One region of the Sphaerisporangium sp. NPDC049003 genome, then DNA from elsewhere that is predicted to be linked to it. Evidence: riboswitches for the same ligand, from Rfam matches in the RefSeq annotation. Region 1 holds a riboswitch; the other holds the start of a gene.
The links. Region 1 has a riboswitch for cobalamin ahead of cobN (cobaltochelatase subunit CobN). Riboswitches for the same ligand answer to the same signal wherever they lie in the genome.
Positions count from the first base shown of each region.

Region 2: linked by a shared signal. The riboswitch ahead of metE (5-methyltetrahydropteroyltriglutamate--homocysteine S-methyltransferase) and the one ahead of cobN (cobaltochelatase subunit CobN) in region 1 are both predicted to bind cobalamin.

Region 1 covers NZ_JBICTU010000006.1:240,297-247,856, reverse strand. Annotated here, with positions in the region: gene ACGFIV_RS09135 (MFS transporter) at 1-673, shown strand, start outside; gene ACGFIV_RS09130 (nucleotidyltransferase domain-containing protein) at 674-1,285, opposite strand; gene cobN (cobaltochelatase subunit CobN) at 1,374-5,027, opposite strand; cobalamin riboswitch at 5,061-5,258, opposite strand; gene cobG (precorrin-3B synthase) at 5,277-6,710, shown strand; gene ACGFIV_RS09115 (cobalt-precorrin-6A reductase) at 6,763-7,545, shown strand; gene ACGFIV_RS09110 (precorrin-2 C(20)-methyltransferase) at 7,520-7,560, opposite strand, start outside.
Region 2 covers NZ_JBICTU010000036.1:57,871-65,430, reverse strand. Annotated here, with positions in the region: partial or broken gene ACGFIV_RS31390 (DNA-directed RNA polymerase subunit beta) at 1-791, opposite strand, end outside; gene ACGFIV_RS31385 (multicopper oxidase family protein) at 1,753-3,027, shown strand; gene metE (5-methyltetrahydropteroyltriglutamate--homocysteine S-methyltransferase) at 3,232-5,556, opposite strand; cobalamin riboswitch at 5,711-5,853, opposite strand; gene ACGFIV_RS31375 (hypothetical protein) at 6,151-6,387, shown strand; gene ACGFIV_RS31370 (DUF2637 domain-containing protein) at 6,394-7,077, shown strand; gene ACGFIV_RS31365 (hypothetical protein) at 7,110-7,560, opposite strand, start outside.

The sequences.
Region 1 (7,560 bases):
GCTGACCGCGGCCGCGACCGCCGGGCTGTGGGCCCTGGTCCCGCCGTCGCGGCGCTTCGTACGGTCGAGCCCCCGGCCGATGAGCATCTTGCGCACCACCTGGCTCACCCTGCGGGATCCGGCCCTCGTCATGCTGTGCCTGGTGGGAGCGGCGATCATGGGCGCGTTCGTCGGCCTGTACAACGCGATGGCGTTCCGCCTGGAGGTCGCGCCCTACCTGCTGGGCAGCGCGGCGGTGCTGGTGTTCCTCGCCTACCCCGTGGGCCTGTTCGCGCCGCACGCCGCGGGACGGGTCGCGGCCCGGCTCGGGCGCGGACCCGCCGCGCTGATCGGCGTCGGCCTCCTGCTCGCCGGGGTCCTGCTGACCATCCCGGCCCAGCTCGCGGTGGTCGTCGCCGGGCTCGGCGTGCTGACCTTCGCGTTCCTCGGCACCCACTCGCTGGCGAGCGGGTGGGTGGCGGGCCGGGCCCACCGGGTCGGCGTCGGGGTCGGGCAGGCGTCCGGGCTCTACCTGCTGGTCTACTACCTCGGCAGCTCGGCGTTCGGGGCGATCGCCACCCACCAGTGGCAGACCGGCGGCTGGCTCAGCGTGATCGCCGTCTCGGCCGCGCTCACCGGGGGCGCCGGCGTGCTCGTGCTGCTGGCCTGGCGCTTCGACCCGGCCGCGCGGTGATCAGCCGCACAGACGGTCCGTCCACGGATGCTCGCCGTACACCTCCGCGATGGCGCGTGCCAGCCAGCGGCGCTGGGAGCCGTCGAGCGCGGGCAGCGTCTCGGTGAAGTCCTGCTCGTCCTTGGCGCGGGGGCGCTTGGCCTTGTAGAACAGCTGGACCTCGGGCGCCAGGTACGGGATGCCTTCCGGCGAGACCAGGCCCAGCTCGCCGATGGGGCGCCGCACCCGGCTGTCGCGCCGCGAGACCCACTCGTCGCCGTCGGACTCGTCGAGCATCACCTGGATGCGCCACGGCTTCTCAGGCCCGGGGCGGCACCAGATGTCGTCGACGGTCTCGGGCAGGATCTCGCCCGGCGCCCAGCGTCGCAGGACCCCCGGGGGATCCGCGGCCCACCACTCCCAGTGCGGCAGCGCCCGCTGCACGGCGAGCTGATCACAACGGAGCAGCAGGATGTCGATGTCCCCGTGCTCCCGGAACGAACGGCCCAGCGCCAGCTCGATGGCGTAGCCGCCCGCGATCCACCAGGGGCCCGGCAGGATCGACAAGAGCGCGGCGACGTCAGAAAGCGGCGCGGGATCCCAGGTTCCCCACGGCGTCTCCCGGCGGATCATGCCCGCCATCTTCGCGCTTGATCACCATCCTTGTATGGATCTTTGAGAATCGGCCGCCGTCGATCCCGGGCGAAGGCGCGGTCCACGTTCAGGCGGATTCGTCCGCGCCGCCTTCGATGTCGCCCTCGACCTTGAGGTAGACCTCCTGAAGGTCGTTGAGGATCTCGGGGTCCGGGTGCTCCCACATGCCGCGCCCGGCCGCCTCCAGCAGGCGTTCCGCCATGCCGTGCAGGGCCCACGGGTTGGACTCGGCGAGGAACCGCTGGTTCTCCGGATCCAGGACGTAGGTGGCGGCGAGCCTGTCGTACATCCAGTCGGCCACCACGCCGGTGGTCGCGTCGTACCCGAACAGGTAGTCGACGGTCGCCGCCAGCTCGAACGCCCCCTTGTACCCGTGCCGCCGCATCGCCGCCACCCAGCGCGGGTTGACGACCCGGGCGCGGAAGATCCGCGCCGTCTCCTCCGAGAGCGTCCGGGTGCGCACCGCGTCCGGACGGGTGCTGTCGCCGATGTAGGCGGCGGGCGCCTTGCCGGTCAGGGCGCGCACGGTGGCGATCATGCCGCCGTGGTACTGGAAGTAGTCGTCGGAGTCGGCGATGTCGTGCTCGCGGGTGTCGACGTTCTTGGCGGCCACGGCGATGCGCCGGTAGGCGGTCTCCATGTCCTTTCTCGCGGGCGTGCCGTCCATGTCCCTGCCGTAGGCGAAGCCGCCCCACACCGCGTACACCTCGGCGAGGTCGGCGTCGTCGCGCCAGTTGCGGCTGTCGATCAGCGGCAGCAGCCCCGCCCCGTAGGCGCCCGGCCTCGACCCGAAGACGCGGGTGGTGGCCCGGCGCTCGTCGCCGTGTTCCGCGCGGTCGGCCACCACGTGCGCCCGTACGAAGTTGACCTCCTCCGGCTCCTCCAGCCCGGCGACCAGCCGCACCGCGTCGTCCAGCATCACGACGACGTGGGGGAACGCGTCGCGGAAGAAGCCGCTGATCCTGACGGTGACGTCCACGCGGGGGCGGCCCAGCTCCTCGTGGGGGATCGGCGCGAGGCCGGTGACCCGGCGGGACGCCTCGTCCCACACCGGTCGTACGCCGAGGAGCGCGAGCACCTCGGCCACGTCGTCACCGGAGGTGCGCATGGCGCTGGTCCCCCAGATCGACAGGCCCACCGAGCGCGGCCAGTCGCCGGTGTCGGCGCGGTAGCGTGCGAGCAGCGAGTCGGCCATGGCCTGCCCCGTCTCCCAGGCAAGGCGGCTCGGCACGGCCTTGGGGTCGACCGAGTAGAAGTTCCGGCCGGTGGGCAGCACGTTGATCAGCCCGCGCAGCGGCGACCCGCTCGGCCCCGCCGGCACGTACCCTCCGTCGAGCGCGTGCAGCACGGCGCCGATCTCGTCGCTGGTCCTCGCCAGCCGCGGAACGATCTCGGTGGCCGCGAAGCGCAGGATCCGCCCGGCCATCGGCGGTACGGCCACCCCCGCCGCCTCCCCGGCCACCGGCGGTACGGCCGCGCAGACCTCCTCCACCGCGCCGGGATCCCAGCCGCGCTCCTCCATGCCGTGGACGAGCGCCGCCGCGACCGTCTCGGCCCGGTCGGTGTCGGCCCGCGCGGCGCTGCCGTCCTCCGCCAGGCCGAGGGCCTCGCGCAGCCCGGGTAGCGCCTCGGCCCCGGCCCACATCTGCCGGGCGCGCAGCATCGCCAGCACGAGGTCCTCGCGGGCCCGGCCCACGGGCGCCTGACCCAGCACGTGCAGGCCGTCGCGGATCTGCACGTCCTTGACCTCGCACAGCCAGCCGTCGACGTGCAGCAGGAAGTCGTCGAACTCCGCGTCGTGCGGCCTGTCGTCCAGCCCGAGATCGTGGTCGAGCCGGGCGGCCTGGATGAGGGTCCAGATCTGGGCGCGGATCGCGGGGAGCTTGGCGGGGTCCATCGCGGCGATGGAGGCGTGCTCGTCGAGGAGCTGCTCCAGACGCGCCATGTCGCCGTAGGTGTCGGCGCGGGCCATGGGCGGCACCAGGTGGTCGACCAGGGTGGCGTGGGCGCGGCGCTTGGCCTGGGTCCCCTCGCCGGGGTCGTTCACGAGGAACGGGTAGATCAGCGGCAGGTCGCCGAGCGCGGCGTCCGGCCCGCAGGAGGCGGACATCCCGGCGGACTTGCCCGGCAGCCACTCCAGGTTGCCGTGCTTGCCGACGTGTACCACCGCGTGCGCGCCGAACCCGTCCTGGAGCCAGCGGTAGGCGGCCAGGTAGTGGTGGCTGGGCGGCAGGTCGGGGTCGTGGTAGATCGCGATGGGGTTCTCGCCGAACCCACGCGGCGGCTGGACCATCACCACGACGTTGCCGGCGCGCAGGGCCGCCAGCACGATCTCCCCCTCGGGGTCGCGCGAACGGTCGACGAACAGCTCGCCGGGCGGCGGTCCCCAGTGCCGCTCCATCCCCGCGCGGAGGTCCTCGGGAAGCGTGGCGTACCAGGCCCGGTAACGCGCGGCGGAGACGCGCACGGGGTTGCCGGAGAGCTGCTCCTCGGTGAGCCAGTCCTGGTCCTGGCCGCCCGCGGCGATGAGCGCGTGGACGAGCGCGTCGCCGTCCTGCCCGTCCACGCCCGGCAGGCCGCCCTCGCCCTCGGGCCCGATGTCGTACCCGCTCGCGCGCATGGCGGCCAGCAGGCGGACCACGCTGGCGGGTGTGTCCAGGCCCACGGCGTTGCCGATCCGCGCGTGCTTGGTGGGGTAGGCCGACAGCATGACCGCGATCCGCCTGTCCCCCGGGGGCACGTGCCGCAGCGCGGCGTGCCGTACGGCGATGCCGGCGACCCGGGCCGCGCGCTCGGGGTCCGCCACGTAGACGGTCAGGCCCTCCTCGTCGACCTCCTTGAAGGAGAACGGCACGGTGATGATCCGCCCGTCGAACTCCGGGATGGCCACCTGCGAGGCGGCGTCCAGCGGGGACAGCCCGTCGTCGCTCGCCGCCCAGGTCTCCCGGTCTCCCGTCAGGCACAGGCCCTGGATGATCGGAACGTCGAGCCGGGCGAGCGCCCCCACGTCCCAGGCCTCGTCGTCGCCGCCCGCCGAGGCGGTGGCCGGACGGGTGCCGCCCGCCGCCAGCACGGTGACGACCAGCGCGTCCACGCCGCCGAGAACCTCCATCAGGCCGGGCTCCGCGGTGCGCAACGACGCGCAGTACACGGGCAGCGCCCGGCCTCCGGCGTCCTCGATCGCGCCGCACAACGCCTCGACGAACCCGGTGTTCCCCGCGACATGATGAGCCCGGTAGTACAGAACCCCCACGACCGGCCGCCCCTCACCTTCGGCGCCGTCGGTCCTCTCAAGGACGCCCCAGCTTGGCGTGGGCGCGGGGGCCGCGAAGCCGTGCCCGGTGAGCAGCACGGTGTCGGACACGAACCTGTACAGCTCGGCCAGGTTGGCCGGGCCACCGTGCGCCAGATAGGCGTGCGCCTCGGCGCACACTCCACCGGGGACGGTGGACAGCTCCATCAACTCGGCGTCGGGAGCCTGCTCGCCTCCGAGCACGATGACGGGGCGGGGCCCCGCCAGCAGCATGTCCAGCCCCTCCTCCCATACCCGCCGCCCGCCGAGCAGGCGGACGACGACCAGCTCCACGTCGTCGAGCAGCGGGGAGAGGTCCTCGACGGCGAGCCGCGCCGGGTTGTCCAGGCGGTACGGGGCGCCGCTCGCGCGTGCGCTCAGCAGGTCGGTGTCGGAGGTCGACAGCAGAAGTACGGGGAGATGGCGCACGGCACATCCTCACTCGGGGTCCGCGCCCCGGGTCGTGGGTCCACACGGCCTGGAGTCTCCTGGCTTCCGGATCGACGCTCACCCCGGCCTTCCCGCCCGTTGCCGGGCCGTGGCCTTGGATGGGGTTCGCTCCCCGGTGACAGTGGCGGGACCGCGCCGGATTCACACCGGCTTCCTCCTTGTGCCGTCGCTCCCCTATCAGATCACGGAGTCCGACTTATTGCGAGAAGTCGGGTTAACATCCTCAACGTGTCTGTCGTCGACTTTCCGGAGTCCTCGTCGCGATTCCACGTCCGGAAACCCCCGGACAGGTCGCGGGTGGACGCCTGTCCCGGTGCGTTGCAGACGCATCCGGCCGCGGACGGTGCCGTCGCCCGTATCCGGGTGCCGGGTGGCGTCCTCACCGCCGCCCAGTTGCGCGAGCTGGGCGCCGCCGCCACGTCCCTCGGCTCCGGGGTGGTCGAGCTGACCTCCCGTGCCAACGTGCAGGTACGAGGGCTGAACGCCGAGGGGGAGACCGCGTTCGCCGCGAGGATGGCCGCCGCGGGGCTGCTCCCCTCCGCGACCCATGAACGTGTGCGGAACATCCTGGCCTCCCCCATGGCCGGGCTCGACGGTCGCGGCCTGATCGAGGTGGCACCGCTCGTACGCGAACTGGACGAGGCGCTGTGCTCCCGCCCGGCCCTCGCGGGACTGCCCGGCCGGTTCCTGTTCGCCCTGGACGACGGCAGAGGCGACCTGCCCGCCCTCAAGGCCGACCTCACCTTCGTCCCGATCCCCGCGCCGGCCGGCGGAGAGCCGGTCGAGGGGGCGCTCCTCCTGGCGGGAGAGGACCACGGAGTACGCCTCGCCCCGACACAGGCGGTATCCGCGATGATGGCGGCGGCCGAGGCCTTCCTCGCCGAACGAACCGCCCAGAACTCGACGGCCTGGCGCATGGCCGAACTCGACGACGGCCCGGCGAGGATCGCCACCCACCTCGGCGGCTCCGCCCGCGTCGGGACGCCCGCCCACGCCGACGGCCCCACCGGGTCCGGGGAGCACGACCCCGTGCCGGTGGTCTCCCCGGACGTGCCGTCATCGCCGCCGCTCGGCCTGGTACACCGGCCCGCGCGGGGGGCCGTACCCGGGCCCGGGGAGAGGGCCGTCCCCCGGGTCGCGCTCGTCGTCATGCCGCCGCTCGGCCGGCTGACCGGCGCCCAGGCGCGAGCACTGGCGACGGCGGCGCAGGCGGGCGACGGCGAGATCCGGCTGACGCCATGGCGTGGCGCCGTCGTGCCCGGCGTCAGCGGAGCGGACGCGGAGTCATGGCTGTCCAGGCTCGCGGCCACCGGCCTGGTCACCGATCCCGCCTCCCCGTGGACCGGGGTCACGGCCTGCACCGGACGACCCGGCTGCGCGAAGTCACTCTCCGATGTCCAGGCGGACGCCGCGTCGATCGCGCACATCCAGGCGACCACCGCCCGCGCGCCGGGCGCCGGTGTGCTTCGCGTGCACTGGGCCGGGTGCGAGCGCCGGTGCGGACGGCCCGCCGGGCAGGCCGTACTCGTGGTGGCCACCGGCGACGGCTACCGTGTCGACGCCGGCGGCCGGAGCCTGCACTGCGAGGACATCGAGGAGACGACGGCCGCGGTCACCGCGGCCCGCCAGGTGGCCGGCACGTCCAGACGGTCCGGGGCGTGATGGAGGGATCCGGGTTCGTGTCCGTGGACAGGGGCGTCTGGTGAGGTCAGGCGTGCTCGTTCTCGGGGGGACGGGTGAGGCGCGGGCGCTGGCGGCGGCGCTGGCGGCCCGTCCCGAGGTCCGCGTGATCTCCTCGCTCGCGGGCCGTGTGACCGATCCCCGCCTTCCTGAGGGCGAGGTGCGCGTCGGGGGGTTCGGCGGGCCAGAACGCCTGGCCGACTGGCTGCGCGAGCAGGGCATCAGGGCCGTGGTTGACGCCACCCACCCGTTCGCCGAACGGATCACCGCCTCGGCCGTACGCGCAACCGCGGCGGCGGAGGTCCCCCTGCTCGTGCTGCGTCGGCCAGGATGGCGGCAGGAGGCCGCAGACGACTGGCACTGGACGTCGTCCCTGCCGGAAGCCGCCGCGTCGCTGCCAGGGCTCGGAAGGCGGGTCTTCCTCACCACCGGACGCCAGGGCCTGCCGGTCTTCGCCGGCCTGGACGACCTGTGGTTCCTGATCCGCACGGTCGACCCACCCGATCCGCCGCTTCCTCGCCACTGCCGCCTCCTGCGCGACCGGGGTCCGTACACGCTGGACGGCGAGCGGGCGCTGATGCGCCGGCACCGCGTCGACGTGCTGGTCACCAAGGACAGCGGCGGAACGATGACCATGGCCAAGCTGTCGGCCGCACGCGAACTCGGCCTCCCCGTCGTCGTCGTACGCCGCCCGCCCCTCCCCCGGATCCCCGCTGTGGAGACCACGGAAGAGGCCCTCACCTGGCTCCATGGCCTCGTGAGTCGCTGGGCTCCGGGGCGGGCCGCGCCGTTCAGGCGGGGTAGCGGCGGGGGGTGAAGACGACGGGGCGGC
Region 2 (7,560 bases), on a different contig from region 1:
AGCTTGCGGTAGATGTCGAGCAGCGCGTCGTCCTGGCCGGACGTGTGGTCCTTCTCCAAGGTGACGCGAATCGACTCGTACTGGCCGAAGCGCTCAATGATCTTCTCGCTGGTCCATCCCAGAGCCTTGAGGAACACGGTGACGGGCTGCTTGCGCTTGCGGTCGATGCGGACACCGACGCTGTCCCGCTTGTCGATCTCGAATTCGAGCCAGGCACCACGCGAGGGGATCACTCTGCAGCCGTACAGGTCCTTGTCGGAGGTCTTGTCGACCGAACGGTCGAAGTAGACACCCGGGGACCGCACCAGCTAAGAGACCACGACACGCTCGGTGCCGTTGATGATGAACGTCCCCTTCGGCGTCATGAGCGGGAAATCGCCCATGAACACCGTCTGGCTCTTGATCTCACCGGTGGTGTTGTTGATGAACTCCGCCGTCACGAACATCGGGGCGGAGAAGGTCATGTCCTTGTCTTTGCACTCATCGACTGAGTACTTCGGCGGCTCGAACCGGTGATCACGGAACGACAAGGACATCGTTCCGGAGAAGTCCTCGATGGGACTGATCTCCTCGAAGATCTCTTCGAGACCGGATTGGGCCGGAACGTCCTTGCGCCCGGCCTGGCGAGCCGCCTCTACCCGGGACTTCCACTTCCCGTTGCCGAGCAGCCAGTCGAAGGACTCGGTCTGCAGAGCGAGAAGATCGGGAACTTCGAGCGGCTCCTGAATGCGCGAGAAAGAGACGCGATGGGGACCAGCGGGTACGGCGGAGGCATGGCGCGAGGCTGTCAACAGATGTCCTTCCGGAGGGCACGGATGGAATCGAACTGCGCGCACGCAAAACGCCCCGGCCGGAGCCAGGGGCGTCGAGAGGCAACGCGAGGAAGAAGCATAACGCAAATTGCAAACGCGCGTCCACACGTACTATGAGTGTCAACCTCGGTGCTGGGATCAGCATCGCACAGCCGGGTGTACGCGTCAAGTCTCCAGTCTTTGGGGCGCGACCGGAATCGATGGGTATAGCACCTTTCGAGGCATTTGCCCTGTGGTTCTTGGCCGCGTGCCCGGCGTGTTCCGCCTGCGTGCCCAGTCCGGTGAGGGGAGGCTGGTTGATCACACGACGAGAGTTCCTGAAGACGGGCGTGGGCGGGGCGGTCCTCCTCGTCTACCGGGGATTGGCGGGCGGTTCCCGGGCGATCGGTGCGATCATGAACCCCGCCAGGATCGCCAAGTACGTCGTGCCCCTGCCCGTCCCACCCGTGATGCCGTCCCTCTCGGCGCGGGGCGAGCCGATCGACCGCTATGTGATCGCCGTCCGCCAGATCCGCCGGCAGATCCTGCCGCCGGGCGACCCTCCCACGACGGTGTGGGGGTACGGGGCGGTCCAGGACCCGGGGACGTTCAGCAGCCCGGGGTTCACCCTGGAGGCGGTGGCCGATCGTCCGGTACGAGTGCGCTGGGTGAACGAACTGGTCGACGAGAGCGGCGGGTATCTGCCGCACCTGCTGCCGGTGGATCCCACTCTGCACTGGGCCAACCCCACGGACGGCCCGTCCGGACGGGATTCGCGTCCCCGGTTCACCTCCACACCGAACCGGTATCGCGGGCCCGTCCCGCTGGTCACCCACCTGCACGGCGGGCACAGCGCCGACCACAGCGACGGTTTCCCCGCGAGGCGTGGTACCTGCCGCGGGCCAGGGACCTCCCCGCCGGATCGGCGACCGAGGGCTCCCTGTACGCGAGGTTCCGCGCCATGTACGCCCGTACGCACGGCGTGTCCTGGAGTCCGGGCTCGGCGGAGTTCCATTACGGCAACCAGCAGCGGGCCGCCACGATGTGGTACCACGATCACTCGCTGGGGATCACCCGGCTCAACACCTACGCCGGGCTGGCCGGGTTCTACCTGCTGCGCGGTGGTCCCGCCGACCTGCCCCCCGGCGTCCTGCCCGGCCCCGCGCCTTCGGCCGGCGACGACGGACGCGGCCCGTACCACGAGATCCCGATCGTCATCCAGGATCGGTCCTTCGCCTCCGACGGCTCGCTGTTCTACCCGGGAAGCCGCGCCTTCTTCGACCGGTTCGCCGGGCCGTACATCCCAAGGAGCGACCTGCCCCCCATCTGGAACCCGGAATTCTTCGGCACGGCGATGATGGTCAACGGCCGCACCTGGCCTTACCTGGAGGTCGAGCCCCGCCGCTTCCGGTTCCGGTTCCTCAACGGCTGCAACGGCCGGGTCCTCGACCTGAAGATCGTGACCGACCCGATGGCGAGGCGTCCCGTGCCGGCGGCCCTGCCCGTGTGGCACATCGGGTCCGATGGAGGCTTCCTGCCCGAGCCCGTGCGACTCGGCCGCATCCTGCTCGCCCCGGCCGAACGGGCCGACGTGATCGTCGACTTCACCGGCCTGCGGCCCGGCACGGCCCTCTACCTGATCAACGAGGCCCCGGACACGGCCTTCCCCGGAGACGGCCACACCCCGCCGGCGGACCCCGCCACCACCGGCCAGGTGATGAAGTTCGTCGTACGGCCCTTGGCGGGACAGGACCGCAGCGTGCCGCCCGACCAGCTCACCCTGCCGTCCCTCACGCGGATCGGCCAGGAGAGCAGGACGCGCAAGGTCGCCCTGCTGGAACAGGACTCGGCGGTCGTCCACGGCGCCGGCCCGACGGCGGTGCTGCTCGGCACCCTGGACGGAGGCAGGAAAGCCAGGATGTGGTCCGACCCGGTCACCGAGAATCCCGCCCTAGGCGCCACTGAGATCTGGGAGATCCACAACTTCACCCCGGACGCCCATCCCATCCACGTGCACGAGGTCCTGTTCCACGTCCTCGACCGCCGGTCCTTCAACGGCGCCGCCCGGCCCCCCGAACCATGGGAACGGGGGTTCAAGGACACGGTGATCGCCTACCCGCACCAGATCACCCGGATCAAGGCGACGTTCGACAGGGCCGGTCTCTTCGTCTGGCACTGCCACCTGCTGGAACACGAGGACAACGAGATGATGCGCCCCTACCGCGTCGGCGCCTGAGCGCGCCCGGACGCGCCGCCGACCGTCACCGGCCCGGCCGAACAGCGCGAGCAGGGCTCATGTGCCCGTCGCGGCGGCACTCAGCGATCCACCGTGGCGCGCCAGCGGAGGCAGCGGTGCATGGAGCCCTCTCGCTGATCATCCGCTCTCCTTCATGAGCCGCCGTATCGGGGCCGGAGGGTGTCCGGCCCCGAAAACAGACGGTCAGGCGGAGGAGGAAGTGATCTCGGTGCGGATCTGCTTGGCAGCGGTGACGAGGTTTTCCAGGGAGTCGCGGGTCTCGGGCCAGGCGCGGGTCTTCAGGCCGCAGTCGGGGTTGGCCCACAGCCGGTCGGCGGGGATGGCGGACAGCCCCTTGCGCAGCAAAGAAGCCACCTCCTCGACGCCGGGGACTCGGGGGGAGTGGATGTCGTAGACGCCGGGCCCGACCTCGCGGGGGTAGCCGGCCTGGGCGAGTTCCTCGGCCACCTGCATGTGGGAGCGGGCGGCTTCGAGGCTGATGACGTCGGCGTCCATGTCGTCGATCGCGGCGATGATCTCGCCGAACTCGGCGTAGCACATGTGGGTGTGGATCTGGGTCCGCGGCCGCGCCCCGGCGGTGGCCAGGCGGAACGCCTCGGTGGCCCAGGCGAGGTAGGCGGGGCGGTCCGCGGCGCGCAGGGGCAGCGTTTCACGGAGCGCAGGTTCGTCCACCTGGATGACGGCGGTGCCGGCGGCTTCCAGGTCGGCGACTTCGTCGCGCAGGGCGAGCGCGACCTGCCGGGCGGTCTCGCCGAGCGGCTGGTCGTCGCGGACGAACGACCAGGCCAGCATGGTGACCGGGCCGGTGAGCATGCCCTTCACTGGGCGGCTGGTCTGGGACTGGGCGTAGGTGGTCCAGCGCAGGGTCATCGGGTGTGGGCGGGAGATGTCGCCGGCCAGGATCGGCGGTCGGACGTACCTGGACCCGTAGGACTGGACCCACCCCTGCTGGGTGGCGATGTATCCGTCGAGTTGCTCGGCGAAGTACTGCACCATGTCGTTGCGCTCGGGCTCGCCGTGCACGAGCACGTCCAGGCCGCTCTCCTCCTGGAAGGCGAGGATCTCCCGAATCTCAACGGCCATGCGCTCGTCGTAGGCATACTGGTCGATGCGCCCGGCGCGCAGGTCGGCGCGGGCGGCGCGCAACTCGGCGGTCTGGGGGAACGAACCGATGGTGGTCGTGGGCACCAGCGGCAGGTCCAGATGGTTGCGCTGGGCTCGCGCCCGTTCCGCGTAGGGTTCAGCCCGCCTGGTGTCCTGCCCGGTCACCGCAGCCGCGCGTTCGCGGATCGCCGGGTCGCGGGTGAGCGCGGACGTCCTGCGGGACTCCAGGGCTTCGCGGTTGTCGGTGAGGTCGTCAGAGATGGCGCGGACACCGCGGTTCAGACCGCGGGCGAGGGCGACGATCTCGGCGGTCTTCTGCCGGGCGAAGGCCAGCCATGGCCGGATCTCAGGATCGATCTCCGTCTCGGCGGCGGCGTCCAGCGGGACGTGCAGGAGCGAGCAGGACGCGGCGACGTCCACCTGCCCGGCCAGTCCGAGAAGGGTCGCCAGGGTGCTCAGCGACTTCTCCAGGTCGTTGATCCAGATGTTGCGGCCGTCCACGACGCCCGCGATCAGACGCTTGCCCGGCAGCCCGCCGGCGGCCGCCAGGTCGTTCAGGTTGGCGGCGGCCGGGCCGGTGAGGTCGAGCCCCAGACCCTCGATCGGCGCATGGGCCAGCACAGACAGGGCTTCCCCGAGGTGGTCGAAATAGCCGGCGACCAGGATCTTCGGGCGCTCGGTGAGTGAGCCCAGCCGCTGGTAGCAGCCGGCGACGGCGTCCAGGACGGCCTGCGGCTGGTCCTGGACCAGGGTGGGTTCGTCGAGTTGCACCCAGCGGGCGCCCGCTTCGTGCAGTGCCGCGAGGATCTCGGCGTACACGGGCAGCAGCCGGTCGAGCAGGGTGAGCGGGTCGAAGTCCGCTGGGGCGTCCGGCGCCGGCTTGGCCAGCAGCAGGTAGGTCACCGGGCCGACCAGGACTGGCCGCGGGTTGTGTCCCAGTGCCAGAGCCTCACGCAACTCGCTCACAGGCTTGGAGGGGTCGGCCGCGAAGACGGTGTCCGGGCCGAGCTCGGGGACCAGGTAGTGGTAGTTGGTGTCGAACCACTTGGTCATCTCCAGCGGCGCGACGTCCTGAGTACCGCGCGCCATCGCGAAATAGCCGTCCAGCGGGTCGGCCCGCACGGCGGCGCGATGCCGCGGCGGGATCGCGCCGACCATGACCGTGGTGTCCAGCACGTGGTCGTACAGAGAGAAGTCGCCGGTCGGGACCTCGTCGATCCCCGCCTCGGCCAAGCGGCGCCAGTTGTCGCGGCGCAGCCCGGCGGCGACGTCGAGCAGTTCGGCGTCGGTGGTGCGGCCGGCCCAGTAGCCTTCGACGGCCTTCTTCAGTTCGCGGCCCGGTCCTTGGCGTGGGTAGCCGTACACGGTGGCCAGCGCGGTGGGCGCAGGGGAACTCTCGGCCATGAAACTCTCCTTCGCGAGTCACGGAGACCTCGACGGAACCCCGGGGCGAAGGCACGGCAGATGGTGCGGACCCACGGTCAGGTCCGCGTCGTCACGCCGGCCCTCCCACGAGGCCGTCGAACGTCACCGCGCGCGGTCGCGCGCGGGCAGTGGCAGGTCTTCGGACTCGTGGGCGCCCATCTCGTGCCTACTGGCCGTCGCTTCCCGGGTCCTTGGATCGGATCCAGTGCGTGTGACGGCGGTCGTTCCCACTCACCGCTGCGGGGCAGTCCCGGATTCACACCGGGTTCCCTCTTACGACGCTCCTGCCTGGCGGGCAGGGCGAACCGACTGCACCCCCGAGTCTAGAGTGCCGCAGCGGCTCGGGCGAGTGCTCGACGTGCCGGGACCGGGTCGGTCGCCGCGAATGGGGGTGGTCGGGGTGTGGCGCCATGCCGATCCGCGCCGACTTGGTGACGATGTTGTGGAACGCGGGCGCGGATCCCGCCCTGGTCGCTCAGTGGATGGCCGAGACCCAGGTCCAGCAGGTAGCCGCTCAGGCGCAGCTACGCCAAGTGAGCGGCGGGCGTCGGATGACACGAGGAGATCGATGCCATGGTGACCGCGATCGAGGACCACGTTCAGGTTCTGGCGGAGGCGGATCCGAACGACAAGGCTCAGGTCGACGCGGAGATCGGCCTGCGGCTGACCTACTACCCCGAGAAACAGCTAGTGGAGGCCCAGTCGCAACCGGACCTCCACATGCGCGAAGGGTACGTGTCCGAGGGGGGAGACGAACCAATTGCACATCCCTTCGCTCTCACCACCCGCTTCCTGCTCGGCCAGAGGTGAGCGGTTGTGGAAACCGATCTCTCCCTGGCTGTGCGCCGCATCCGGCGTACGACGATCGCAGGTGTCGCACTACTGGCGCTGATCGCGGCGGTCGTGTCGTTCAGGCACATGCACGAACTCTGCCTACGCCACGGTGAGGATCACTTGGCCGCAGTGCTGATCCCACTCGCCGTCGACGGCCTGATCGTCGTCGCCTCGATGTCCATCCTCCTGGCCAACCGCTACGGCTCCTGCGGCGGCCTCCTGGCGTGGAGCCTCCTCGTGGTCGGCAGTCTCGCCAGCCTCGGCGCGAACGTCGCCGTAGCCGAACCCAGCCTGATCGGCCGCCTCATCGCCGCCTGGCCCTCGCTGGCTCTGATCGGCAGCTACGAGCTTCTGATGTCCCAGATCCGCCGCTCTGCGGGAGGACGGGCCGAAGCTCAAGAGCTGGCTGTCATCAGCCCTGACCCTCCCGCCGATGCAGAAGCCGACCCCGTCGAGCTACAAGAAGATCAGGAGGAGGACACCGTCTCCGCTGAGCCGACCGGAAACGGCCGACTGCTGCAGCGAGAGGCCTGGCGGTGGGCGCAGCAGAACCGTCAGGCGGACGGTGATCTACCCAGCGGTGTCGCCATCGCCCGGGTCTTCGCCCGCAGCCCCCGCTGGGGCCGCCTAGTCAAGAAGGCCGGCCTCGCTGGCGAACTGCACTGATGCGGGGATCGAAGGTTGAAAGGCAACGCAACTCAGAGCTCTTCAATGAGCGAGCGAATGTTGCGGTAAAGCTTGTCCGCTCTGCCCAATCGTCGCGACGCGTTCGCGGTGTGGGCAGCGTGTGCGCGCTCACCCACGACGTAGTCGCAGTAGCCGGCGGCTGCGGTCAGGTACATCATGTCGACAAGATCATTTTCTGCCCAGTGTAGCTGTCCATCAGAGAGCTTCTCGTGGAGAACCTCCCGAAAAAGGCCCAGCGTTGGCATGGAGGGTAGGCCTTCTTCGCTGTGGTTGAGGGCCCAATCGGACATTTCGTCCGGTGTGATGCCAGCGCGATGTGCCTCTTCAGGAAGTTCTCGTCCCAGGTCAGCAAGGAACTTCGCGTGAGTCCGCCTGCGCTTCATCTCCTTACCGGTCGGGTTATCCCGTAGGAACTCCGCGAACTGCTGAAGGCTGGCTGCCCATCCAGGAGCGGGAGCCATT